2 regions of the Roseateles rivi genome follow, and region 2 is predicted to be linked to the other one. Evidence: predicted binding sites of a transcription regulator. Region 2 holds the regulator's gene; the other holds the start of a gene.
What was found. Region 2 encodes sigma-54, which starts transcription at its own class of promoters, with help from an activator protein. Its sites were predicted from a motif close to TGGCANGNAANCTGCTTT; they were not measured.
Positions count from the first base shown of each region.

Region 1: the regulator sigma-54 is predicted to act here: its motif matches at 2,360-2,377, upstream of ACG0Z6_RS00275 (P-II family nitrogen regulator).

Region 1 covers NZ_JBIGHZ010000001.1:67,930-79,603, forward strand. The annotation lists gene ACG0Z6_RS00265 (YifB family Mg chelatase-like AAA ATPase) at 1-1,101, opposite strand, end outside; gene ACG0Z6_RS00270 (TorF family putative porin) at 1,402-2,211, shown strand; gene ACG0Z6_RS00275 (P-II family nitrogen regulator) at 2,470-2,808, shown strand; gene amt (ammonium transporter) at 2,828-4,270, shown strand; gene gshA (glutamate--cysteine ligase) at 4,330-5,613, shown strand; gene ACG0Z6_RS00290 (LysR family transcriptional regulator) at 5,610-6,584, opposite strand; gene ACG0Z6_RS00295 (TonB-dependent receptor plug domain-containing protein) at 6,723-9,680, shown strand; gene ACG0Z6_RS00300 (potassium transporter Kup) at 9,887-11,674, shown strand, end outside.
Region 2 covers NZ_JBIGHZ010000002.1:337,909-349,582, reverse strand. The annotation lists gene argS (arginine--tRNA ligase) at 1-7, shown strand, start outside; gene ACG0Z6_RS05610 (SPOR domain-containing protein) at 51-758, shown strand; gene ACG0Z6_RS05605 (thiol:disulfide interchange protein DsbA/DsbL) at 755-1,417, shown strand; gene ACG0Z6_RS05600 (thiol:disulfide interchange protein DsbA/DsbL) at 1,460-2,128, shown strand; gene lptA (lipopolysaccharide transport periplasmic protein LptA) at 2,133-2,765, shown strand; gene lptB (LPS export ABC transporter ATP-binding protein) at 2,762-3,526, shown strand; gene ACG0Z6_RS05585 (RNA polymerase factor sigma-54) at 3,545-5,065, shown strand; gene ACG0Z6_RS05580 (bifunctional diguanylate cyclase/phosphodiesterase) at 5,234-8,368, shown strand; gene ACG0Z6_RS05575 (THUMP domain-containing class I SAM-dependent RNA methyltransferase) at 8,365-9,645, shown strand; gene ACG0Z6_RS05570 (DUF1653 domain-containing protein) at 9,719-9,985, shown strand; gene ACG0Z6_RS05565 (hypothetical protein) at 10,233-10,574, shown strand; gene ACG0Z6_RS05560 (bleomycin resistance protein) at 10,699-11,073, shown strand; gene ACG0Z6_RS05555 (PEP-CTERM sorting domain-containing protein) at 11,411-11,674, shown strand, end outside.

The DNA of each region.
Region 1 (11,674 bases), on a different contig from region 2:
CTGATCGGCGCTGCAGCGGCAGTCCTGCAGCGGGTTGCCCAGCTGCCCGCAGGGGCAGGGGTTCATGGCGGCGATGAGCTGAAAGCGCGCTGGGAATTCGGCCTGGCGCGCGGCGCGCGAAATCAAAATGCGCCCGGTCTCCAGCGGCTCGCGCAGGGCTTCGAGGGCGCTGCGGTGGAACTCGGGCAGCTCGTCCAAGAACAAAATGCCGTGCTGAGACAGCGAAATCTCGCCCGGGCGCGGCGGCGAGCCTCCGCCCACCAGCGCCACGGCCGACGCGCTGTGGTGTGGCGCGCGAAACGGCCGCTGGCCCCAGCGCGCGGGGTGGAACTGCCCGGCCAAACCCAGCAGGGCTGCGGACTCCAGCGCCTCGCTGGCTGGCAGCGCGGGCAGCAGCCCGGGCAGACGCTGCGCCAGCATGGATTTGCCCGTACCCGGTGGGCCCACCATCAGCAGGCTCAGACCGCCCGCGGCGGCAATCTCCAGCGCGCGCTTGGGCGCGGCATGGCCTTTGATGTCGCGCAGGTCGGGCAGCCAGGGCTCGGGCTGGGGTTCGGGCGCAGTGCACAGGGGCAGGGCCTCGCTGCTGTGGGGCTGCAGCACGGCCACCAAGTCCAGCAGGTGGCGTGCCTCGCGCACCTTGAGGCCCGGCACCAGGGCGGCCTCGGCGGCACTACCCGGGGGCAGGATGAGTTCGCGGCCCGTGTCGCGCAGCGCCAGGGCCATGGCCAGGGCGCCGCGCACGGGGCGCAGCTCGCCAGACAGCGCCAGCTCCCCCGCGCACTCAAAGCGCGCGAGCTGCTCGGCGTCAATCTGCCCGCTGGCGGCCAGCAGGCCCAGGGCCACGGGCAGGTCAAAGCGAGCGCCTTCTTTGGGCAGGTCGGCGGGGCTGAGGTTGACGGTGATGCGCTTGTTGTGCGGGAACACCAGGGCGCTGGAGAGCAGAGCGGCGCGCACGCGCTCGCGCGACTCTTTCACCTCGGTGTCGGGCAGGCCCACCAAGGTGAAGCTGGGCAGACCGTTGCTGAGGTGGACTTCCACGCCCACGGCGACGGCGTGCAGACCATCGAGTGCGCGGCTGTTGACCAGGGCCAATGACATGGCGGCTCCTCTCCCTTGGGCATGGCCGCTGATTCTGCCCAGCAAGGCCTGGGGCGAAGCGGGCCTGTCTTGGCCCTGCACCGCACAGGCTGAGGAAGATGTTGCGGTGCGGATTCAGCAAAGCGCTGAACTGCCCGGCATTTGCCGCGCAAACCGCAAAAGAGCGCGCGAAGTGGGCATTCGTACCAACACGAGAGCAGCGCGCCGACGCACATTCGGCGCCGGAGTGCTGGCACGCGACCTGTGCAGAGATGTGCGGCACGACCTCCTCGTCCTCTTGCACTGAATAGGAGTTCGCGCATGAATTCAATCAAGAAGCATTGGCCTATGGCGCTGGGTTACGCGGCTGTTGCTGCCACGGCGGTGTTGGCCGTCAAGCCCGCCGAGGCGGCCGAAGACTACAGCCTGAGCGCCAACGCTGGTGTGGTCAGCGACTACCGCTATCGCGGCATTTCTCAAACACGGCTCAAGCCCGCCGTGCAGGCCGGGGTGGACTTTGCTCACGCCAGCGGCACCTATGTGGGCGTGTGGGCGTCAAGCATCAAGTGGACCCGAGACATCCCCGAGGGCGGCGGCAAGGCCGAGATCGACATCTATGCCGGTTACAAGCACAAGATGGACAACGGCATGACGCTGGACCTGGGCGGCCTGTACTACTGGTACCCCTCCAGCCATTTGGTGCACAACACCGACTATGTCGATGCGGACACGTTCGAGCTCTACACCGCGCTGAGCTGGGGGCCGCTGACGCTGAAGTACTCGCATGCACTCACGCCCTTGTTTGGCCTGACGTATTCGCCGCTGCTCAAGGAAGGCAAGGGCACGCGCAACAGCGGCTATTGGGATGTGTCGGGCAATTTCGAGCTGCCTTATGGGCTGATACTCACGCCCCACATCGGCCACCAGCGCGTGGCCGGCACGCTCAACCCACAGGCCAGCTACACCGACTACTCGCTGACCCTGTCCAAAACCTACAAGGGCTTCACTCCCAGCCTGACGCTGGTGGGCACCAATGCCGACCAGAGCTACTACGTGCCGGGCACGCTGGCGCGCAGCACCCAGTTTTTGGGCAAGCGCGGCGTGGTTGCTGGCTTGAAGTACACGTATTGAGGCGCGGGGTGGGCGCGGTACAGCCCCGCCACACCCCCCAAGCCCAGGCTCACCAACTTGGTGCCAAGCCTGGGCCATGCGCACTGAAACGGTGCATCCGGGGTGGGCGCGTGATGCGCCGCACCCCCCTGTGCCCTGACATGGGCCTTGGCACAGAAACTGCAAGCGTTCCTCGCAGGCCATAAATTTTCAGAGCGCGCCAGGCCCAGAGGCCTGTGTGCAGCACTCTGAGTCAACCTGCCACACGAGAGGGACGTCATGAAGTTGATCAGCGCGGTCATCAAACCCTTCAAGCTCGACGAGGTGCGCGAAGCCCTCAATGCCATCGGCATCCAGGGCTTGACCGTCACCGAGGTCAAAGGCTTTGGCCGGCAAAAAGGCCACACCGAGCTCTACCGCGGCGCCGAGTACGTGGTGGACTTCTTGCCCAAGGTCAAGGTCGAGGCTGCGGTGCCAGCGGCTGTGGTGGACCAAGTCATCGAAGCCATAGAAAAGGCTGCACGCACCGGCAAGATTGGTGACGGGAAGATCTTCGTGACGGAGCTGGAGCAGGTCCTGCGCATTCGTACCGGCGAGACTGGTCCAGACGCTTTGTAACTCAAGGCACGGAGGCTCCATGATCAAACGCTGTTTGACCGCGCTGGCGCTGGTGGCGCTGACTTTTTCGCTGACGCCCGAGGTCTGGGCTCAGGCTGCTGAGCTGCCAGCAGCGGCCTCCGCCCCGCACTTCGACAAGGGCGACACCGGCTGGCTCATGCTCTCGACTTTGCTGGTGGTGCTCATGGCCGTGCCGGGTCTGGCGCTGTTCTACGGTGGCCTGGTGCGCAGCAAAAACATGCTGTCGGTGCTGATGCAAGTCACCGTCACCTTCTCGCTGGCGGTGGTGCTGTGGGTGCTGTATGGCTACAGCCTGGCCTTCACCCAGGGCAATGCGCTGATTGGCGGCACCGAGCGCTTGCTCATGCGCGGGCTGTGGGACCCCGTCAGCGGCGTGTTCTCGCCCGCGGCCACCTTCAGCAAAGGCGTGGTCGTGCCTGAGATCGCTTTTGCCGCCTTCCAGGCCACCTTTGCCGGCATCACCTGCTGCTTGATCGTGGGCGCGTTTGCCGAGCGCATCCGCTTCGCCGCTGTGCTGCTGTTCATGGTGCTGTGGTTCACCTTCAGCTATCTGCCCATTGCCCATATGGTGTGGTTCTGGGCCGGGCCTGACGCCTACACCCATGCCGACGTGGTGCCCGCGCTGCAGGCGCAGGCTGGCTTGATCTGGCAATGGGGGGCGCTGGACTTTGCGGGTGGCACGGTGGTGCACATCAATGCCGCCGTGGCGGGCTTGGTGGGGGCGGCCATGGTGGGGCCGCGCCTGGGCTGGCGGCGCGAGGCCTTCACCCCGCACAGCCTGACGCTGACCATGGTGGGCGCGGCGCTGCTGTGGGTGGGTTGGTTTGGCTTTAACGCGGGCTCGGCGCTGGAAGCCAATGGTGTGGCCGCGCTGTCCTTCATGAACACGCTGGTGGCTGCTGCGGCTGCGGTCTTGTCTTGGAGCTTGGGCGAGGCCCTGCTCAAGGGCAAGGCCTCCATGCTGGGCGCGGCCTCGGGCGCGGTGGCGGGCTTGGTGGCCATCACCCCGGCGGCGGGCAATGTCGGCCTGGGTGGCGCCCTGGTGATCGGGCTGGTGGCTGGGCCTGCTTGCCTGTGGGGCGTGAGTGGCCTCAAGCGCGTGCTGGGCGTGGACGATGCGCTCGATGTGTTTGGCGTGCACGGCGTGGGCGGCATTGTTGGTGCCTTGCTCACCGGCGTGTTCAACAGCCCGGCCCTGGGTGGGCCCAGCATGGTGGGCGATTGGGTCACGCTCAGCATGGTCCCCGCGCAGGACTACAGCATCGCCGCACAGGTCTGGGTGCAGGCCAAAGCGGTGGGCGTGACGGTGCTGTGGTCCGCCGCGGTGTCTTACGCCGCTTTCAAGCTGGTGCAAGTCACCATCGGGCTGCGGGTGTGTGAGGAAGACGAGCGCCAGGGCCTGGACATCACGGCGCACGGCGAAACGGCGTATCACAAGTAGTCTGGCGCCCGTGGGGGCCCACCTAAAATCGGGCTCCCCACAGCTTTCAAGAGCGCGCCATGGTCCCCCACCTCACCACTGCACTGAGTGGCCCGATCAACGAGCTGGAACAGCGCGTTCTGGAGTCCATGCCCGCCATCGAGCGCTGGTTTCGCCTCGAGTGGATGGAGCACACGCCCACCTTCTACGCCTCGGTGGACTTGCGCAACGCGGGCTACAAGCTCGCGCCGGTGGACACCAATTTGTTCCCGGCGGGCTTCAACCACCTCAGCGAAGAGGTCTTGCCCCTGGCCGTGCAAGCGGCCATGGCCGCCATCGAGAAAATCTGCCCCGAGGCCAAAAACCTGCTGCTGGTGGTGCAGCGCCGCCAGCCCGATAGCTTCTACCTCAGCCATTTGCTGACCCTGGTGCGCATCTTCACCATGGCCGGCCTGAACGTGCGCCTGGGCACCCTGGATGAAACCGTGCAAGAGGCGCAAACCCTGCGCCTGGCCGATGGCCGCAGCCTGCAGATCGAGCCGGTGCTGCGCCAGCGCTCGCGCATCGGGCTCAAAGATTTTGACCCCTGCACCATCTTGCTCAATGACGACTTGAGCGCGGGCATTCCCGACCGGCTGCGCGCCTTGCACGAGCAATACCTGCTGCCACCGCTGCACGCGGGCTGGCCGCTGCGGCGCAAGCGCCATCACCAGCAGGCCTACGAAGAGGTGTGCAAACGCTTTGCCAAGCTGCTGGGCATGGACCCCTGGCTGCTGGTGCCCGCCACCGTGGCGCAGCAGCAAGTCGACTTGAACCAAGCCCAGCATGTGCAGGCCTTGCAGGCGCAGGTGGACGTGGTGCTGTCGCGCACGCGGCGCAAGTTCAAGGACTACGGCATTCAAGAAAACGCTTTTGTCGCCATCAAGCCCGATGCGGCTTCGTGCAGCGACTGCGTGCTGATGGTGCGTGACGCCAAAGACCTGCCCGAGATCTTGGCGCGCCACGGCGCCAGCACGCGCTTGCCCCAGGGCCCTTGCGACCTCATCGTGCAAGAGGGCATCCCGAGCTACGAGCGCATTCACGACACCGTGGCTGAGCCTGTGGTCTGCCTGATGGACCGCTTTGTGGTGGGCGGCTACTACCGCGTGCACGCTGGGCGCCAGGAAAACGAAGCCCTGAACGTGCCGGGTGCGCGCTACGTGCCGCTGGCCTTTGCGCAAGGGGCGCAGCTGCCGCGCCCGGGCGAGACGCCGGGGGTGAGCGCGCCCAATCGCTTCTACATGTACGGCGTGGTGGCGCGCCTGGCCATGCTCGCTGCCAGCTATGAGCTCGAAGCCACCGACCCCGAGGCCGAGGAGCTTTAAACCTGCGCGGTGTTGAGTGGTGGTGCGGTGTTGAGCGCCGCCTCGCACATCAGCGCTTTGAAGCGCGTCACCAGCTCCGACTGCGGCTCTGGCAGATGCCACATCATGAGGTCGGAGAGCGGAATCTCCACGGCCAGAGGCAGGATCTTCACCAGCTCGCGCTGCGCCGCCATGCGCGCCACGGGCTCGGGCAAGATGGCCAGCAAGGGCAGGCGTCTCAGCATGGACAGCGCCAGCATGGTGTCGCCCGTTTCGATGAGCTGATTGGGCAGGGGCAGCCCCATGCGCTGCCACAGCGTGTCGCGCAGCGCGCGTGAGCGCGTGCCCGGCAGATGCCACACCCAGCCCTGCTCGTTGAGCTGCGCCCACGTCACCTGTCGCTCACGTGCCAGGGGGTGTAGCTGGCTGATGACCAGCACTTCGCGCGTCGAGCCCAGCGAGGTGTGCGCCAAGTCAGGCACCATGTCGTGGTCCGGCGTGCGCGCCACCACCAAGTCCAGCCGCCCGGCACGCAGTTCGGCAAACAAATCGCTCACCGCATGGGTGCGCACGCTGAGCGTGACTTGGGGGAAGTCGCGCTTCATGGCGGCCATGGCGTCGGGCAGCACTTGTGCCAGCGCAGCATTGGTGGCCCCAATCAACAGCGCCCCGGAGGCCCCCCGCGCAATCGAGGCCGCATCCTCGGCACCGCGGCGCAGGTCGGATTCGAGTTTTCGCCCCAGCGCCAGCAGCCGTTCGCACAGCGGCGTGGCACGAAACCCACGCCCGCGGCGTGCAAACAGGGTAATTCCTAGCTCTTGCTCCAGTTCCGCCAGCGCCTTGCTGACGGCGGGCTGCGTCACGTGCAGCAGCTCTGCCGCAGCGCTCACGCTGCCCCCTGTGTCCAGTGCTAACAACACCCTCAGGTGCCGCAGGCTCATGCGTCTTGTGACGAAGTTCTCGACTTGTTCCGGGGAGGGGCTGTTGTGCATCAGGGATAGGACTTATTGGGCGCGGAATAACCGCGCGAAAACTCTAGCAAAACATTGCCTCATGCAAGGTCAACACATTGAAACGTAGGGTCTGGACTTTGCGAATAATGCGCAGCTTTTGAAGTTTTGGGGAACTCCATGAAACACCGTCTTCATCTTGTGGCCTTGGCCACCATTGTCGTGTCCATGCAAGCGCAGGCCCAGTCCGCACCTGTGGGAGAGCCCCAGAAGCTCGAAAAGGTCCAGGTCACGGGCTCGCTCATCAAGCGCGTTGATCGTGAAACGCCCTCGGTGGTGCAGCGCATCACGTCCGAAGACATCAAGCTCAGCGGCTACGCCAGTGTGACGGAGATGCTGCGCTCGGTCAGTGCCGTGGACAGTTCCTCCGTGGGCGATGGAACGGGTACGGGTTTTGTTTCGGGCCTGTCCACCATCTCGCTGCGCGGCATGGGCTCGCAAGGCACGCTGACCCTGATCAATGGCCGCCGCATCGCGCCGGCTGCTGCGGTGGACATCAACTTCGGTCGGGGCAACCTGATCAACGTCAACACCATCCCTAAGGCTGCCATCGCCAGCATCGAAATCCTGAAGGACGGCGCCTCCTCACTCTATGGTTCTGACGCCGTGGCCGGGGTGGTGAACTATGTGCTGAAGAAGGAATACAACGGCGTTGAAGGCAGCGTGGAGTACGGCGCGGCCCCCGATGGCGTGGGCCAGAACAAGCAAGCCAGCATGAGCTTTGGCTTTGGCAATCTGGATACGCAGCGCTTCAACATCTTTGGTGGCTTTGAGGTGTCGCGCCGTGACCCGGTGATGCTCAACGAGCTCAAGGATCGCGGCAACTTGGAACTGATGAACCGCTACCTGATTGCCGGCAACGGTTCCCCGCGCTTCTCCGCAGACTCGGTGGCTTCGCCCTGGGGTAACTACTACAAGCTGCCCACCAGCCTGTCGGGCAGCACGACCATTGACGGCGTCAAGGTCAATAACAACAGCACCGTGGGTGTGAACTATCTGGGAACCCTGCCCGGCTGCCCGGACGACCTGCGTGTTGGCGCTGGCGTGCCCAAGCGGCCCGAATGGTTCTCGGCCACCACGGGCAGCCAGCCCGTGGGCATGTGCCGTTTCAACAGCGATGAAGCGGCTCAGGCCATTTCCAAACAAGACAAGTTCGGCGGCAGCCTGCGCGGCACCTACCAGGTCAACGACGACTGGCAGGTTTTCGCCGACCTGATGGTGGCCCGCACCCGCACGACTGAAACGTTTGCACCCCAAGCTTTGACCACCACGCTGGGCACGGCCAGCAACCCCAATGTGGTGACTTGGCCCAAGCTCGATGGCACGATGGTGCGCTACCCCACCATCGTGCTGCCCGTGGGGCACCCCGACAACCCCACCAATGGCAAGGCCAATTCGCAGCCGGTGCAGCTGATCTACCGCTTTGCCGACATCGACCGCCAGGACATCGCCACTTATGACGCGGCGCGCTTCAGTGCCGGCTTTGTGGGTGTGGCTGCGGGCTGGGACTTGGACAGTGCCTTTATCTACTCGCGCCAGAACTCTGAACGCGTTCGCCAGAACCAGCTGCGCGCCTCGCTGCTGAAAGACGCCATCAAGAACCAGACCTACCGCTTTGGTCAGGTCAACGACGCGGCGGCCATCGCCACCGTGGCTTCTGACGCCATCGTGGAAGGCAATGCCAGCATCATGTCGGCGGACCTGCGCGCCAGCCGCCCTTGGTTTGACCTGCCCGGCGGCAAGGCTGGCGTGGCTGTGGGGGCGGAGTTCCGCCGCGAAACCCTGGAAGCCGCACCCAACGAGGCTTACCAGTCCGGCGACTTTGTGGGTTTGGTGGCCAACGGCACGTCCGGCGCACGCAACTCCACAGCCTTGTTCGGCGAGCTGAGCTTGCCAGTGTTCAAGAGCCTGGAGCTGCAAACGGCGCTGCGCACCGAGCGGTACAGCGACTTTGGCAACGCCACCACCGGCAAGCTGGGTTTCAAGTGGTCGGCGCTGCCCTCCATCCTGGCCTTCCGCGGTACAGCGGCCACGGGTTTCCGTGCTCCGTCGATCTCGCAGATCAGCAAGTCCTACATGTCGTCCTTCCACAGCTTCAGCCAGTACCGGGTGGTGGATCCCGTGCGCTGCGACGTGACAGACCCCAAGAACCCCGTGAGCCGGACTGATCCACCTAACAGCCGTGACTGCAATGTGCTGGGTTTCAGCTCGGCAACGCCCAACCCTGGCAGCCTTCCTACCACGGTGGCCGCCAACCCTAACCTCAAGCCTGAGAAGTCGCACAGCTTCACCCTGGGCTTGCTGTTCTCGCCTTTCAAGAACGCCGACTTGACCTTGGACGGCTGGTATTACAAGCGCAACAACGAAGTGCGTGTGCAACGCGGCGTGGACTTGTTGGCTGACTACGCTGCGGATCCAGCAACGTGGGGCGACAAGGTCATCCGTGACAGCGACCCCGCGACCTGGGTGGTGGACAAGGCCACGGGCAAGACCATTCCCAACAGCGGTCCCATCCTGATGCTGGTGCGCCAGTACCGCAACTTCAACTGGACCAAGACCGCTGGCTTGGACTACGAGCTGAACCTGCGTTTGCCCACCGAACAGCTGGGGCAATTCACCTTCAAGGTCGACGGCACCCTGACCAAGCGTTTTGACTACAAGATCCTGAGCACGGACGCCCCGACTGTCGCTGTGGGCACGACCAGCAGCGACATCCCCAAGTCCAAGGTCAAGGTCACGCTGTCGTGGAAGAAGAATGACTGGAGCAGCTTTGTGCGCTTCAACCACGAAGACAAGCTCAAAGCCTCCACGACCGATACCTGCCTGAGCTCTACCGCAGCCAACTACACGCTGCTGCGTGACAACGCTCTGTGCTACGTCACCGCCAAGCAAAGCACCGACGTGGGCCTGACCTACCGTGGCTTCAAGGGCTTGACCCTGTCGGCCTCGGTGCTCAATGTGGGCAATCAGTACGGCTACACCTTGAATGGCCCAGCTGCACCGGGCTATTACGATGGTGGCTCGGCAGGGCAAGTGGGCCGCCGCTACAACCTGGTGGCGAGCTACGAGTTCCGCTGATCGGCGTTGATGCCAAGACCCCGAGGGCCGCGATGCGGCCCTTTTTTCTTGCCGCTGAGGCCGCGCGTGGACCTGTGCAATCAAGGGGTTCCCCCACAAACAAGAATTGACGCACCGCACAAAAGCGGGCTCACAATACGGGTTTTGGCAACAGGAGGGCCTGGGTGCGCCTTATTGAGGCGGTGGAACCAGCCCTTCGAATCTTTGTGAGTTCAGCTACTTCGCAGCGCAGTTCCACTGCGCTGGCGGCCCTGACTGTGGCGGCCTTGGGCGTGGTGTACGGAGACATCGGCACATCGCCCTTGTATGCCCTCAAGGAAGTGTTCCACGGCGGCCATGTGCCGCTGACACAGGACAACATCCTGGGTGTGCTCTCCCTGCTGTTTTGGACCATGACCATCGTGGTCTCGCTCAAATACGTGCTGCTGATCCTGCGCGCGGACAACAACGGCGAGGGCGGCTTGATCGCCATGCTGGCGCTGGCCACGCAGGCGGTGGCCGACCGGCCGCGCTTGCGCCGGGTGCTCATGCTGGTGGGTCTGTTCGGCACGGCCATTTTCTTTGGCGATGCAGTCATCACCCCCGCCATGACGGTGCTGGGCGCGGTGGAGGGCATTGATGTGTACGCGCCGCAGTACCACGAGTTCATCGTGCCCATCACGCTGCTGGTGCTCACTGGCCTGTTTGCCGTGCAGCGCTTTGGCACCGCCAGTGTGGGCAAGGCTTTTGGTCCGGTAATGCTGCTGTGGTTCACCACGCTGGCGGCCTTGGGCATTCCGCAGATTCTGGGCAACCCCGAGGTGCTGCGCGCGCTCAACCCGGCTTATGCCTTGCAGTTCTGCCTGAACTTTGGCTGGATTGCCTTTGTGGCGCTGGGCGCGGTGGTGCTGGTGGTCACCGGCGGTGAGGCGCTCTACGCGGACCTGGGCCACTTCGGCAAGCAGCCCATTCGCATTGCCTGGTATGGCTTTGTCATGCCGGCGCTGGTGATCAACTACTTCGGCCAGGGTGCGCTCTTGCTGGCCGAGCCTGCGGCCATCAAAAACCCCTTCTACCTGATTGCACCGTCCTGGGCCGAGATTCCGCTGTTCGTGCTGGCCACGCTGGCGGCCATCGTGGCTTCGCAGGCGCTGATCACGGCGGCCTACTCGGTGACCAAGCAGGCCATTCAGCTGGGCATCCTGCCGCGCATGCGCATCATCCACACCTCGGTGCGCGACACGGGGCAGATCTATGTGCCCTTTATCAACTGGATGCTGTTCCTCTTTGTGGTGGTGGCGGTGAGCTTTTTTGGCTCCTCCAGCAAGCTCGCGGCGGCCTATGGCGTGGCGGTGACCATCGACATGACCATCACCACGGTGATGACCTTCTTCGTCATCCGTCACGGCTGGAAGTACCCGTTGGCGCTGTGTGTGGCGGCCACGGGCTTTTTCTTCATCATCGACATCACCTTCCTGGCTTCCAACCTGCTCAAAGTGATGCATGGCGGCTGGTTCCCCTTGCTCATCGGTGTTGGCATGTTCACGTTGATGCTGACCTGGCAGCAGGGGCGGCGCCAGCTCTCGGACAAGCTGCGCGAGGATGCCATCGACCTGGGCAGCTTTTTGGAAGCCGTCTTCATCAACCCACCCACGCGCGTGGCGGGCACGGCGGTGTTCTTGTCGGCTGAATCCGGCGTGACGCCCAACGCCTTGCTGCACAACCTCAAGCACAACAAGGTGCTGCACCAGCAAAACCTGTTCGTGACGGTGCGCCACCATGAGGTGCCTTGGGTGGGCTTTGACAATCGCGTGCAAGTGCAGGCTTTGGGCAATGACTGCTGGCAGATCACCATCCACTTCGGCTTCAAAAACGAGCCGGATGTGCCCGAGGCGCTCAAGCTGCTGGAGCAGCAAGGCGTGCAGTTGGACGAGATGGAAACGAGCTACTTCCTGTCTCGCGACATCGTCATCCCCACCATTGGGTCGGGCATGGCGCTGTGGCGCGAGAAGCTC
Region 2 (11,674 bases):
CGCCTGACACCACCACAAACACCACACCCAAGCGAGAGAGGGACCCGTCCATGAGCGGCAACAAGCAGCCATCCGCCCAACGCCCACGCGGCCAAGCTGGCCACAGCGAACGCGGCGGCTTTGCCCTGGGCCTCATCGTCGGCCTGCTGGTGGGCCTGGGTTTGGCCTTGGGGGTGGCGCTCTTCATCACCAAAACGCCGGTGCCGCTGGTGGACAAACTGCCCCAGCGCACCGCCGAGCAAGACAGCCAGGAGGCCGAGCGCAACCGCAGCTGGGACCCCAACGCCGCCCTGGGCAGCAAGCCCGGGCGCGTCGCCTCAGGCGTGGTGGGCAGCACGGGCAGCGTGGAGCCGCCGGTGGCCGCACCTCAGGCCTCGGCCCCCAGCCCCGTGCTGGCGCAGCCCAGCCTCCCGGCTGCTCCCGCCGCACCTGCGGCCAAGCCCACGCATGTGGCGGACAAAGCCGCCAGCGCGCCCTCGCCCAAGCCCACGGCGGCAGCGCCTGCCGCTTCAGCACCTGCGAGCACGGTGTTCTTTGTGCAAGCCGGGGCCTTCAACAAGCATGAAGAAGCCGAACAGCAGCGCGCCAAGCTGGCCCTGCAGGGCTTTGTGGCCAAGGTGTTCGAGAAAGAGCAGTCTGGCCGCACCGTCTACCGCGTGCGCGTGGGCCCGCTGGACAGCCGCGCCGAGGCTGATGACGCCCGCTCCAAGCTCGAATCTGCCGGCATCGAAGCCGTGCTGGTGGGAGTGCAGCGGTGAAGCGCCGCGACCTGCTGGGCGTGGCCGCCGCGCCGCTGCTGCTCGGGAGCGTGGCGCTGGCCCAAGCTCAGGGCGCGCCTGTAGAGGGTGTGCATTTCAAAACCCTGCGCCAGTCCCAACCCGCCGCGAGTGGGGCTGTTGAGGTGACCGAGTTCTTCTGGTACGGCTGCCCGGTGTGCGACGGCTTTGAGCCCTATTTGGTGAACTGGGCGCAAAAGCTCGACGCCGGTGTGGTGCTGCGCAAAGTCCATGTGGGCGGCCGCGCACAGATCCGCCAGCACCAGCAGCTGTTTCTGACGCTGGAGGCCATGGGCGAGGAATCGCGGCTGCGCCCGCGCATTTTTGACGCCCTGCACCGCCAACACCTGGCGCTCGACAGCGAGGAGGCCATCGCGCAGTTTGTGGTGAGCCAGGGGGTGGATGGCGCCAAATTCAAGTCCATGTGGCAGTCGTTTGGTTTGCAGGCACGCATGCAGCAGGCCAACCAGCTGGTGCAGCGTACGCTGTCTGACAGCGGCGTGCCCACGCTGTGCGTGGGCGGGCGCTACATCACCTCCCCGGCCATGGCGGGTGTGGGTGCGGCCAGCCGCCAGGAGGCAGGCCGCCGTGCGCTGGTCGTGACCGATTATTTGTTGGAGCAGCTGCGCCGCCGCGCCTGAGGCAGCACGCGGGCCAGAGATCAAGCAAGACAAGGAGAAGCCATGAAACGCCGTGAGTTTGCAGCTGGGATGGGGGCCTCGGCCCTGGGTTTGGGTTTGAGTGCGCCGGTGTTGGCGCAGCGCCAGCCCGTGGAGGGCCAGCAGTTCAAGCGCCTGGCCACACCCGTGCCCACCAACGCGCCCGGAAAAATCGAGGTGCTCGAGTTCTTCTGGTACGGCTGCCCGCACTGCTACATCTTTGAGCCCTATATCGAAGACTGGGCCAAGAAGCTGCCTGCCGATGTGGTGTTCCGCAAGGTGCACGTGGCCTTTCGCGCCAACGTGAAGCAGCACCAGAAGATGTTCTACGCCCTGGACGCCCTGGGCCTGGAAGCGCGCGCGCGCCCGGCCATCTTCGCGGGCCTGCAGTCGCAAGGCCTGGCGCTGGACACGCCCAAGGCCATGGCCGATTTCCTCGGCCCGCTGGGGGTGGACCCGCAGAAGTTCCAAAGCGCCTTCAACTCCTTTGGCGTGGCCGCCAAGTGCCAGCAGGCCGAGCGCCTGTCTGAGGCCTACCGCATCGAAGGCGTGCCCACGGTGGCCATTCAAGGCCGCTTTGTCACGGCGCCGTCGCTGCACCAGATTCAGCAGCAGCGGGTGTCGGAACAAGTCCTGGCGCAAAGCACTTTGCAGACCATGGACGCCCTGATCCGCCAGGTGCGCGGGAAGTGATGGCATGCAGGCTGTAAACCCACTCACCGCCCTGCCCTGGCGCGCGCTCGTGGCGGCCGTGGCCGCTCTGAGCCTGTGCTCGGCCGCCCACGCCGCCAAGGAAGACCGCGACAAGCCGCTGATTTTCGAAGCCCTCAAGCAGGGCCGCTACGAAGGCGCGCGCCAAGCCATGGAGCTCAGCGGCAATGTGGTGCTCACCAAGGGCTCCATGCTGCTGCGCGCCGAGCGCCTGACGCTGCAGGCCGATGCGCAGGGCTACCAGCGGGCGCAGGCGCATGGTGCGGTGGGTCAGCAGGTGACCTTCCAGCAAGACCGCGACCAGCCCGGCGAGGTCATTCACGGCCGGGCCGACCGCATCGAGTACGACGAGCGCAGCGACATGGTTCGCCTCATCGGCAATGCCGAAATCCAGACACGGCGCGGCAGCGTGATCACCAGCGCCTTCAGCGGCGCGCAGATCAGCTTCAACGCCCGCACCGAGGTGCTGGACGTTAACCCCGGCGCCAGCGCGCCCAACCCCGGCGGGCGCATCCGCGGCATGGTCATGCCGCGTGGGGCCTCGGCACCGGATGCGGCGGCCAGCGAGGCCTTGCAGCTGCAGCCCGCGCGCCAGATCAACCCAGGCCGCACACCATGAGTGCACCCGGCGTGGATGGTGGCAGCCGGCTGCAGGCCGAGGGCCTGCAGAAAAGCTATGGCGTGCGCAAGGTCGTCAAGAACGTGCACGTGGACCTGCGCAGCGGCGAGGTGGTGGGCCTGCTGGGTCCCAACGGCGCGGGCAAGACCACCAGCTTCTACATGATCGTCGGCCTGGTGCGGGCCGATGCGGGCAGCATCCACATCGACGGCAAACCCGTGCAGCGCCTGCCCATCCATGAGCGCGCGCGCATGGGGCTGAGCTATCTGCCGCAGGAGGCGTCGATTTTTCGCAAGCTCACCGTGGCCGAAAACGTGCGCGCGGTGCTGGAGCTGCAGGTGGACGACAAGGGCAAGCCCTGGCCCAAAGCCCGCGTGGACGCCGAACTCGACCGCCTGCTGCACGAGCTCTCCATCGAGCGGCTGCGCGACAGCCCGGCCCCGGCGCTCTCCGGTGGCGAGCGCCGCCGTGTGGAAATTGCACGCGCCCTGGCCACTCAGCCGCGTTTCATCCTGCTGGACGAGCCCTTTGCCGGGGTTGACCCCATAGCTGTTTTAGAGATCCAGCGCATCATTCATTTCCTCCGAGAGCGCGGCATTGGCGTGCTCATCACCGACCACAACGTGCGAGAGACATTGGGTATTTGCGACCGTGCCTACATCATCAGCGAAGGGGCCGTTCTGGCTGAAGGCGCCCCCGCCGACATCGTCGACAACCCCGATGTGCGCCGCGTGTACCTGGGCGAGAACTTCCGCATGTAAGCGCCTGCAGGGCCCGCCATGAGACCCACCCTGCAGGTACGCCTTTCGCAGAACCTGGCGCTGACGCCGCAGCTGCAGCAGTCCATACGGCTGCTGCAGCTCTCCACGCTGGAGCTGCAGCAGGAGGTGGAGCAGATGCTGGCCAGCAACCCGCTGCTGGAGCCCGACAGCGAGGGCGACGAGCGCGCCGAAGGCAGCACCCCCCTCGCCGCTCCGGCCTCTGAGCGCGTGCACGAACCCAGCGCTGAAGGCGGCGACGCCGCGCATGAGGGCGAGGCCAACGGCGAGCTCAAGGCCGAGGACTTTGGCGGCACCGAGCGTGACGACTGGGAAAACGGCACCGAGCACGACGATTTCGACGGCATCCGCGAGCTGCCTTCGCTGCGCGGCGAAGGCCTGGGTGGCGAGGGTGAGGACGGCGCGCAGGAGCGCGACGCCGGCGTCGTCACGCTGCAAGACCATTTGCGCGAGCAAATGGCGGGCATGCAGCTGGGCGCCATGGACCGCGCGGCCTTGCTGGCGCTGATCGAATCTCTCAACGAAGACGGCTTTTTGGAAGACTCGCTGGAAGAGTTGGCCGAGAGCTTTGCCAGCCCCGACAGCAGCGAGGAAGAGCGCGAGGCCGTGCACGACGCGCTGCGCCTGGCCCTGGCCCTGCTGCACAGCATGGACCCCACCGGCGTGGGCGCGCGCGACCTGGCGCAATGCCTGCAATTGCAGCTGCAGCGCCAAAGCCCCAGCCCGCAGCAGCAGCTGGCGCTGCGCGTGTGCCAGCAGGACTTGGGCCTGCTGGGCCGGCGCGACTGGCGCCGCCTGGCCTTGCTCACCGGCGCGGACGAAGAAGCGCTGCGCGAGGCCGCGGCCCTCATCGCCACGCTGGAGCCACACCCGGCGCGGCGTTTTGGCCGCACCGAGGCCAGCGCCGTGGTGCCCGATGTCATCGTGCGCAAAACCGGGCGCGGTCTGGACGTGCAGCTCAACCCCGATGTGATGCCGCGCCTGCGCATCAACCAACTCTACGCCGAGGCGCTGCGCGCCGCGCGCGGTCTGAGCCAGACGCCGCTTGGCGGCCAGCTGCAGGAGGCGCGCTGGTTCATCAAAAACGTGCAGCAGCGCTTTGACACCATCCTGCGCGTGAGCCAGGCCATTGTGCGGCGCCAGCGCGGCTTCTTCACCCACGGCGAGCTGGCCATGAAGCCGCTGGTGCTGCGCGAAATCGCCGACGAGCTGGAGTTGCACGAGTCCACCATCTCGCGCGTCACCACGGCCAAATACATGGCCACGCCCTGGGGCACTTTCGAGCTGAAGTACTTTTTCGGCAGCGGCCTCAGCACCGAGACCGGGGGCTCCGCCTCCAGCACGGCGGTGCGTGCGCTCATCAAGCAGTTTGTGGCGGCGGAGGACGCGGCCAAGCCGCTGTCGGACAACCAGCTGGCCCAGATGCTGGAAGAGCAAGGCATCCAAGTGGCCCGCCGCACGGTGGCCAAGTACCGAGAGGCGCTGCGCATCGCACCCGCCGCGCAACGCAAAGCGCGCTAAGGCGCTGAGATTTTCCTACTCGAGTGCTCGGAAGAAATCAATAGCCTATTCCCCCGGTAGGCCTCAAAATCCCCCATAAATTTACGGAATGCGCGCGGGCGAATCCGCGCACCATGGCGGGCGCTTTTGGACGCTTGCCCTCGTCTGTACCTTTTCACGTGCTCTTGCATGCCCGAGCTGACCACCCAAAGTTTCAGAAGGGATACCCGCCGCCACTGGCTAGGTACCGGCGCTGTGCTGGGGCTGTGCTGGGCGGTGGCCTCGCTGTGGCTGCACCATGAGCGGGACGTGTTGTTGCGCACCGAAAGCGACAAGCTGCAAGCCCAGGTGGAGGCCTTGGACAACGTGCTGGGTCAGCAACTGGTGTCGGCACACACCGCGCTCAAGACCGTGATGTTGCAAAGCGCCGCCTGGGGCGAGGCCACCCGCACGCAGCGTGGCAGTGAACTGCTGAGCACGCTGGCGCGCTCCATTCCCGGGGTGCGTGGCATGACACTGGTGAGCCCGCAGGGGGTGGTGGTGGCGAGCTCATTCCCGGAAATGCTTCACCGTGATGTGAGCCAGCGCGACTACTTTCGCCTGCCCTCGAACACGCCGGCCATGAACCAGCTCTACCTCTCAGAGCCCTACGAGAGCGCGATGGGGGTCTACACGGTGACGCTGTCGCGGGCCGCCTTCAACCATCGCGGCATCTTCAGCGGGGTGGTGGCGGCGACGCTGGAGCCGGAGTATTTCCAGCTCGTCATGGGCATGGCCCAGCCCTCGGCCAACCAATGGGTGGCCATGGCGCATGAGGACGGCCTGCTCTTTGGCGTCCTGCCCGAGCGACCCGATTGGGTGGGCAAAAACATGCGGGCCACGGCCGGGTCCATCCTGGCCCGGCATGTCCGCGAGGGCGAACTCAGCAGCCTGCAGCACATGAAGTCGGTGCTCAGCGACGACGAGCGTCTGGTGGGCGTGCGCACCATCAAGCCCGAGGGCTTTGTGCTGAACAAACACCTGGTGGTGGCCGTGGGGCGCTCGGTGGCCGATGTGGAGGCGCCCTGGCGGCGCCAAGTCATGCTGGCCTTGCTCACGGGCGGGGCCATTACTTTGATGGCGCTCTCCGGCTTGGGGCTGTGGCAGCGGCGGCGCCTGCAGCTGGTGGCCATGCGCCAGCGCCAGTTCGAGGCCGAACGCGAGGCCGCCCAGCGCACCGCGCTGGCGCTGGACGGTGCGGCCCTGGGGCTGTGGGACTGGCATGTGTCCACCGATTTGCTGCACAGCGACGCGCGCTGCTGGCACATGCTGGGCTGCCCGCCCACGCCCGAGGCCGTGCCGCTGCGCCAGTGGCTGCAACATGTGGAGGAGCGCGACCAGCTCAGCGTGAACGAGGCGCTGCAGCAGCAAATTGCGCACACCGACGCTTCGGGCTGGTCGCAGCAGTTCCGCATGCAGCACAGCAGCGGGCAGGTGGTGTGGATTCACGCCAAAGGCCGGGCCACCGCCTGGGACGGGCAGGGCCGGGCGCTGCGCATCGTGGCCACGCTGCTGGACATCACCCAAGCGCGCCAGACCGAGCAGCAGCTGCGCGACCAAGCCAGCCACACCCAAGCCATCTTGGACCACATGCTCGACGGTGTGATCACCACCGATGCCAGCGGGGTGATCGAATCCATCAACCCCGCCGCTTGCCGCATGTTCGGCTACCCGATGGAAGAGCTGCTGGGGCGCAATGTCAATGTGCTCATGCCGCTGCCCGACAGCCAGCACCACAAGCAATACATCGCCAACTACTTCAGCCACGGCGTGGCGCGTGTGATTGGGCAAAACCGCGATGTTTCGGGTCTGCGCAAAGATGGCACGGTCTTTCCCATGACGCTGGGGCTGTCGCAAATCGAGCGTGAAGGCCAACCGCTGTTTGTGGGCCTGACGCGCGACATCACCGAGCGCAAGCAGGTCGAAGCCGAAATCGAGCGCCTGGCCTTTTACGACGCCCTCACCGAGCTGCCCAATCGCCGCCTGCTCATGGACCGGCTGCAGCATGCCCTGGTTTCGGCGCGGCGCCACTCGCGCAGCGGTGCGCTGCTGTTCATCGACCTGGACCACTTCAAAGTTCTGAACGACAACAAGGGCCACAGCATGGGCGACCTCATGCTCAAAGAGGTGGCCCAGCGCATCCAGCGCGTGCTGCGCGCCGATGACACCGTGGCGCGCTGGGGTGGCGACGAATTCGTGGTGGTGTTGCAAGACCTTGGCAGCAGCACCGAGCCCGGTGCGCGCAGTGTTGAAGTGGCCGCCGAGGTGGCCGCTGAAAAGCTCTTGCACGTGCTGGGCCAGCCCTACCAGCTCGACGGCTACTTGCACCACAGCACGCCCAGCATTGGCATCGTGCTGTGGGGCGGCAGCCCAGTGGCCAACCCTGAGGATTTGCTCAAAGCCGCCGACCACGCCATGTACCAGGCCAAATCCCAGGGCCGCAATCGCATTTGCTTCTTCGACCCGCGCGTGCAGGCCGAAATGGCCGAACGCATCGCCCTGGAGCTGGACCTGCGCAGTGCCCTGCAAGCCGGGGAGCTGGAGCTGCACTGCCAGGCGCAGGTGGGGCGCTCGGGCCAGCTCATCGGCGGCGAGCTGCTGCTGCGCTGGCGCCACCCCACGCGCGGCTGGATCTCCCCTGCCGTGTTCATCCCCCTGGCCGAGCAGACCGGCCTCATCGAACCCCTGGGCCAGTGGGTGCTGCGCCAAACCTGCGAGCTGCTGGGGCGCTGGGCCACGGACCCTTTGCTCGCGCCGCTGTCGCTGGCGGTCAACCTCAGCGTGCGGCAGTTCCGCCAAAAAGGCTTTGCCGACCACCTGATCGACCTGCTGCAGCGCAGCAGCGTGCCCGCGCACAGCCTCAAGCTGGAGATCACCGAAAGCGCGGTCATCGAGGACGTCGAAGCCGTCATCGCGCTCATGGAGCAGCTGCGTGCGCTGGGCCTGCGCTTCTCGCTGGACGACTTCGGCACCGGCTACTCCTCGCTGGCCTACCTCAAGCGCCTGCCGCTGGCGCAGCTCAAAATCGACCAAAGCTTTGTGCGCGACCTGCTCACGGAGGCGAATGCCCGCGCCATCGCCCACGCCGTCATCCAGATGGGCAACAGCCTGGGCCTGGACGTCATCGCCGAGGGCGTGGAAACCGACGCCCAACACGCCCTGCTCGGGCGCATGGGCTGCCACGCCTTCCAGGGCTACCGCTTTGCGCGGCCCGTGCCGCTGCCGGACTTTGAGCGCCTGGTCTACCACTGGAACCCAGCCGAGGCTGAGACAATCTGGGGATGAACGTGCCCCACCCCGAAGCGAGCGAAGTGCTCTACCTCTTTCTGCCCTGCGCCGCAGGCGTCGAGCCCTGGCTGGATGAGGAGGTGCAGCGCATCTGCCCCGACCTGCGCCGCCAAACCCAGCGCGGCGGCGTGGCCGTGGAGGGCCATGCCGAAGCCGTGCTGCGCCTGAACCTGCACAGCCGCCTGGCCCAGCGCGTGCTCATCGAACTCGACAGCGCGCCCTACCGCCACGAAGACGACCTCTACGCCCTGGCGCGGCGCACCGACTGGAACCGCTGGATCACCCCGCGCCACACCCTGCGCGTGGACACCACCGCCCAGCGCTCGCCCCTGCGCAGCCTCAACTTCGCCACCCTGCGCATCAAAGACGCCGTGTGCGATGTGCTGCGCGAAGCCACTGGCGAGCGCCCCAGCGTCGACACGCGTCACCCCGACCTGCCCCTGCAACTGCACCTGGGCCCCGAGTACGCCACCCTCTACGTCGACAGCTCGGGCGAGCCCCTCTTCAAACGCGGCTGGCGCGAGGACAAAGGCGACGCCCCCCTCAAAGAAACCCTGGCCGCGGCCATGCTCGCCGCCGCTGGTTGGCGCGGCACCCCCGAAGCTGGCGGCGCCCTGGTCGACCCCTGCTGCGGCAGCGGCACCATCGCCATTGAGGCCGCGCAAATCGCCTGCAACATCGCGCCCGGCCAACTGCGCCGCTTCGCCTTCGAGCGCCTGCGCCCCTTCGCCGCCCTGCTGCCACGCTGGCAGCAACTCAAAGCCGAAGCCCGCGCGGCCGAACACCCCCCGCGCGTGCCCATCTACGGCAGCGACGTGAGCTTCCGCATGGTCGACTTCGCCCAGCGCAACGCCGCCCGCGCTGGCGTGGCCCACGCCGTGCAATTCAACGGCGGTGACGCCCTGGAGCGCCCGGCACCCACCCTGCCCGAAGGCCTGGGCGGCACCCTCATGCTCAACCCACCCTACGGTGAGCGCATCGAAGTGTTGGGTAAAGCCGCCACCCACCACCGCCCCCTGCCCTTCGCCACCGACCCAGGCGAGGACCAACGCCACGCCGACGCCGACTTCTTCCCCCGCCTGGCCGCCCACTGGAAACGTGCCTACACCCAAAACCCCGCCGGCTGGACCGCCTGGCTGCTGTGCCCCGAAATGAAACTCGAAGGCCAACTGCGCCTCAAAGCCAACCGCCGCGTGCCCATGTGGAACGGCCCCATCGAGTGCCGCCTGTATCGGTTTGATTTGGTGGCGGGCTCGGCGCGCAATCAAACTTGATGCGGGTCGGTTTTCGCTCCGCCTTGCACACACCAAGCGGCCACCGCTGCGCGGCGATGCGCCCTTCTTCACCATGACCAACGAGCTCCCCCCTCTGCCCTCCATCCCCCTCGGCCGCTACCGTCACTACAAGGGTGGCGAGTACGAGGTGCTGGGTGTCGTTCGCCACAGCGAGTCGCTGGAGCCGCTGGTGCTCTATCGGCCGCTGTACAACAACTCGGGGGCCTGGGTGCGGCCGTTTGCCATGTTTCTGGAGTCTGTAGAGCACGCAGGCCAAAGTGTTTCGCGCTTCAGCTGGATAGGGCCTGGAGCCGCAGCCGCCCAGGCGGTACTTGGGTAACCCCTTCCCCCATCGGTATGACTTCCTCTTGGGCAGGGGGGGCTCTAGCATGAGGCTGTTCTCGACTGGCGGGGCTGCAGATGCGGTCTGGGGGTCGGTCGTCCTGGCGGCGTGACCCCGTGCCAACCCCTTTGGGAAAACCATGAAGCAACTTCGGCTCTGCACTCTTCTCTCGACCGTCGCCCTTGCGGCATGTGGCGGTGGTGGTTCTGACGATTCTCTGGTTGGGGCATGTGTGCACACCGCCATGGACCCTGTTCTTCGCATCGAGTCTGTGACGGATGAGCAGGGCCGCAGCCTGGGCACGGTCACCATCTCGGACGTGACCCTTGCCGGCACGCCGGTGCGGGGTGAAGTGCTCTCAGCTGGCGGCACCTCGATCACGCGAAACGGGGACTCGCTGGTATGCACCTTGCCGTGCGGCTTGTTCACACAACCCGGCAAATACGGCTTCACCCTCGGGGCATCTGGCTATGTGGCCCAGACATTCCAGGTCGATGCCAAGTACGCCAATTTTGTGGGGGGCTGCCCGTCCACAAGCTCCGGCGGTACGGTGTTTTCAGCCCGACTGTCGCGCAGCGGAGCTTGATGCATTGAGGTTCTGAGGCGCCGTGAAAGTGGCCCGCCCTGTATTCCCCGATGGACTGGCCCGCGATCTGTACCGGCTGCCCTGTCCGGACGCCTCTTAATGCCGATAGCCCTCTTGAAGACCGATGACTGAGGTTGACCGCTCAATCCCCGTGCTGCCAGCGAAATCCATGGAGGCGACGCTGGCCTTTTACCGCCGCCTGGGCTTTGATGCCGAGGTGGTGTCGACGCCGCCGGCCCCCGACTACGCAATTGCAGACCGGGGCACGCTGGAGATTCACTTCTTTTTGCACGAGGATCTGCTGCCGCAGCAGTCCGCCTTTGGCTGCTATTTCCGGGTGAATGATGTGGACGCCCTCTACCGCGAATACGCGGCCCTTGGCCTGCCCAAGACGGGCATGCCGCGCATCATCGAGCTTGAAGACAAGCCCTGGGGCATGCGCGAGTTTGCGCTGATTGATGAAAACGGTTCGCTGATCCGCATCGGGCAAGAGCTGTAGAGCTCTGCCGCCATCAAACCCCATCCGCACCCAGCAGTGAGCGCTGCTCGGCGCCTGCGCCCCATCGTCGCCCTGCTGCCGCGCTGGCTGCAGCTCAAAGCCGAAGCTTGTGCGGCCGAACTACCCCGCCGCGGGCCCATGTGGACCGGCCCATTGAATGTCGCCGGGCTCGCTGTGGCGGCATGTCTACCCCTCGAACGCTGGGTGATTGTCCCTTTCTTGGTTGACGTCGGCGAGGCGCTGCCACAGGACTGGGTGGGCGACGGCGAACGGACATTTCGCCAGCATTGCGTCTCACGGGCACGCCTCCGTGCTCGACCAGCGACAGGAGCTCCCCATGCCTTCACTGCCTATTGCATCCCGCTTGTCGGGACGGTGTGCGCTGTACCCCTCTCCCTTGCGTCGGACGATTCACCTCGCTTTGACCGGTTTGGCGGCTTGCCTGGCACTGCCTTCAGCCCATGCACTGGAAGCGGTCTGGCTGGGCGGCTACGGTGACTGGGACGACGGCGGGAGCTGGAGCACTCAGGTGGTGCCCAACAACAGCTTTTGGGACGTGGTGATCGCCAACCCCAGTGCCCTCAACATCTCCGATGTCACC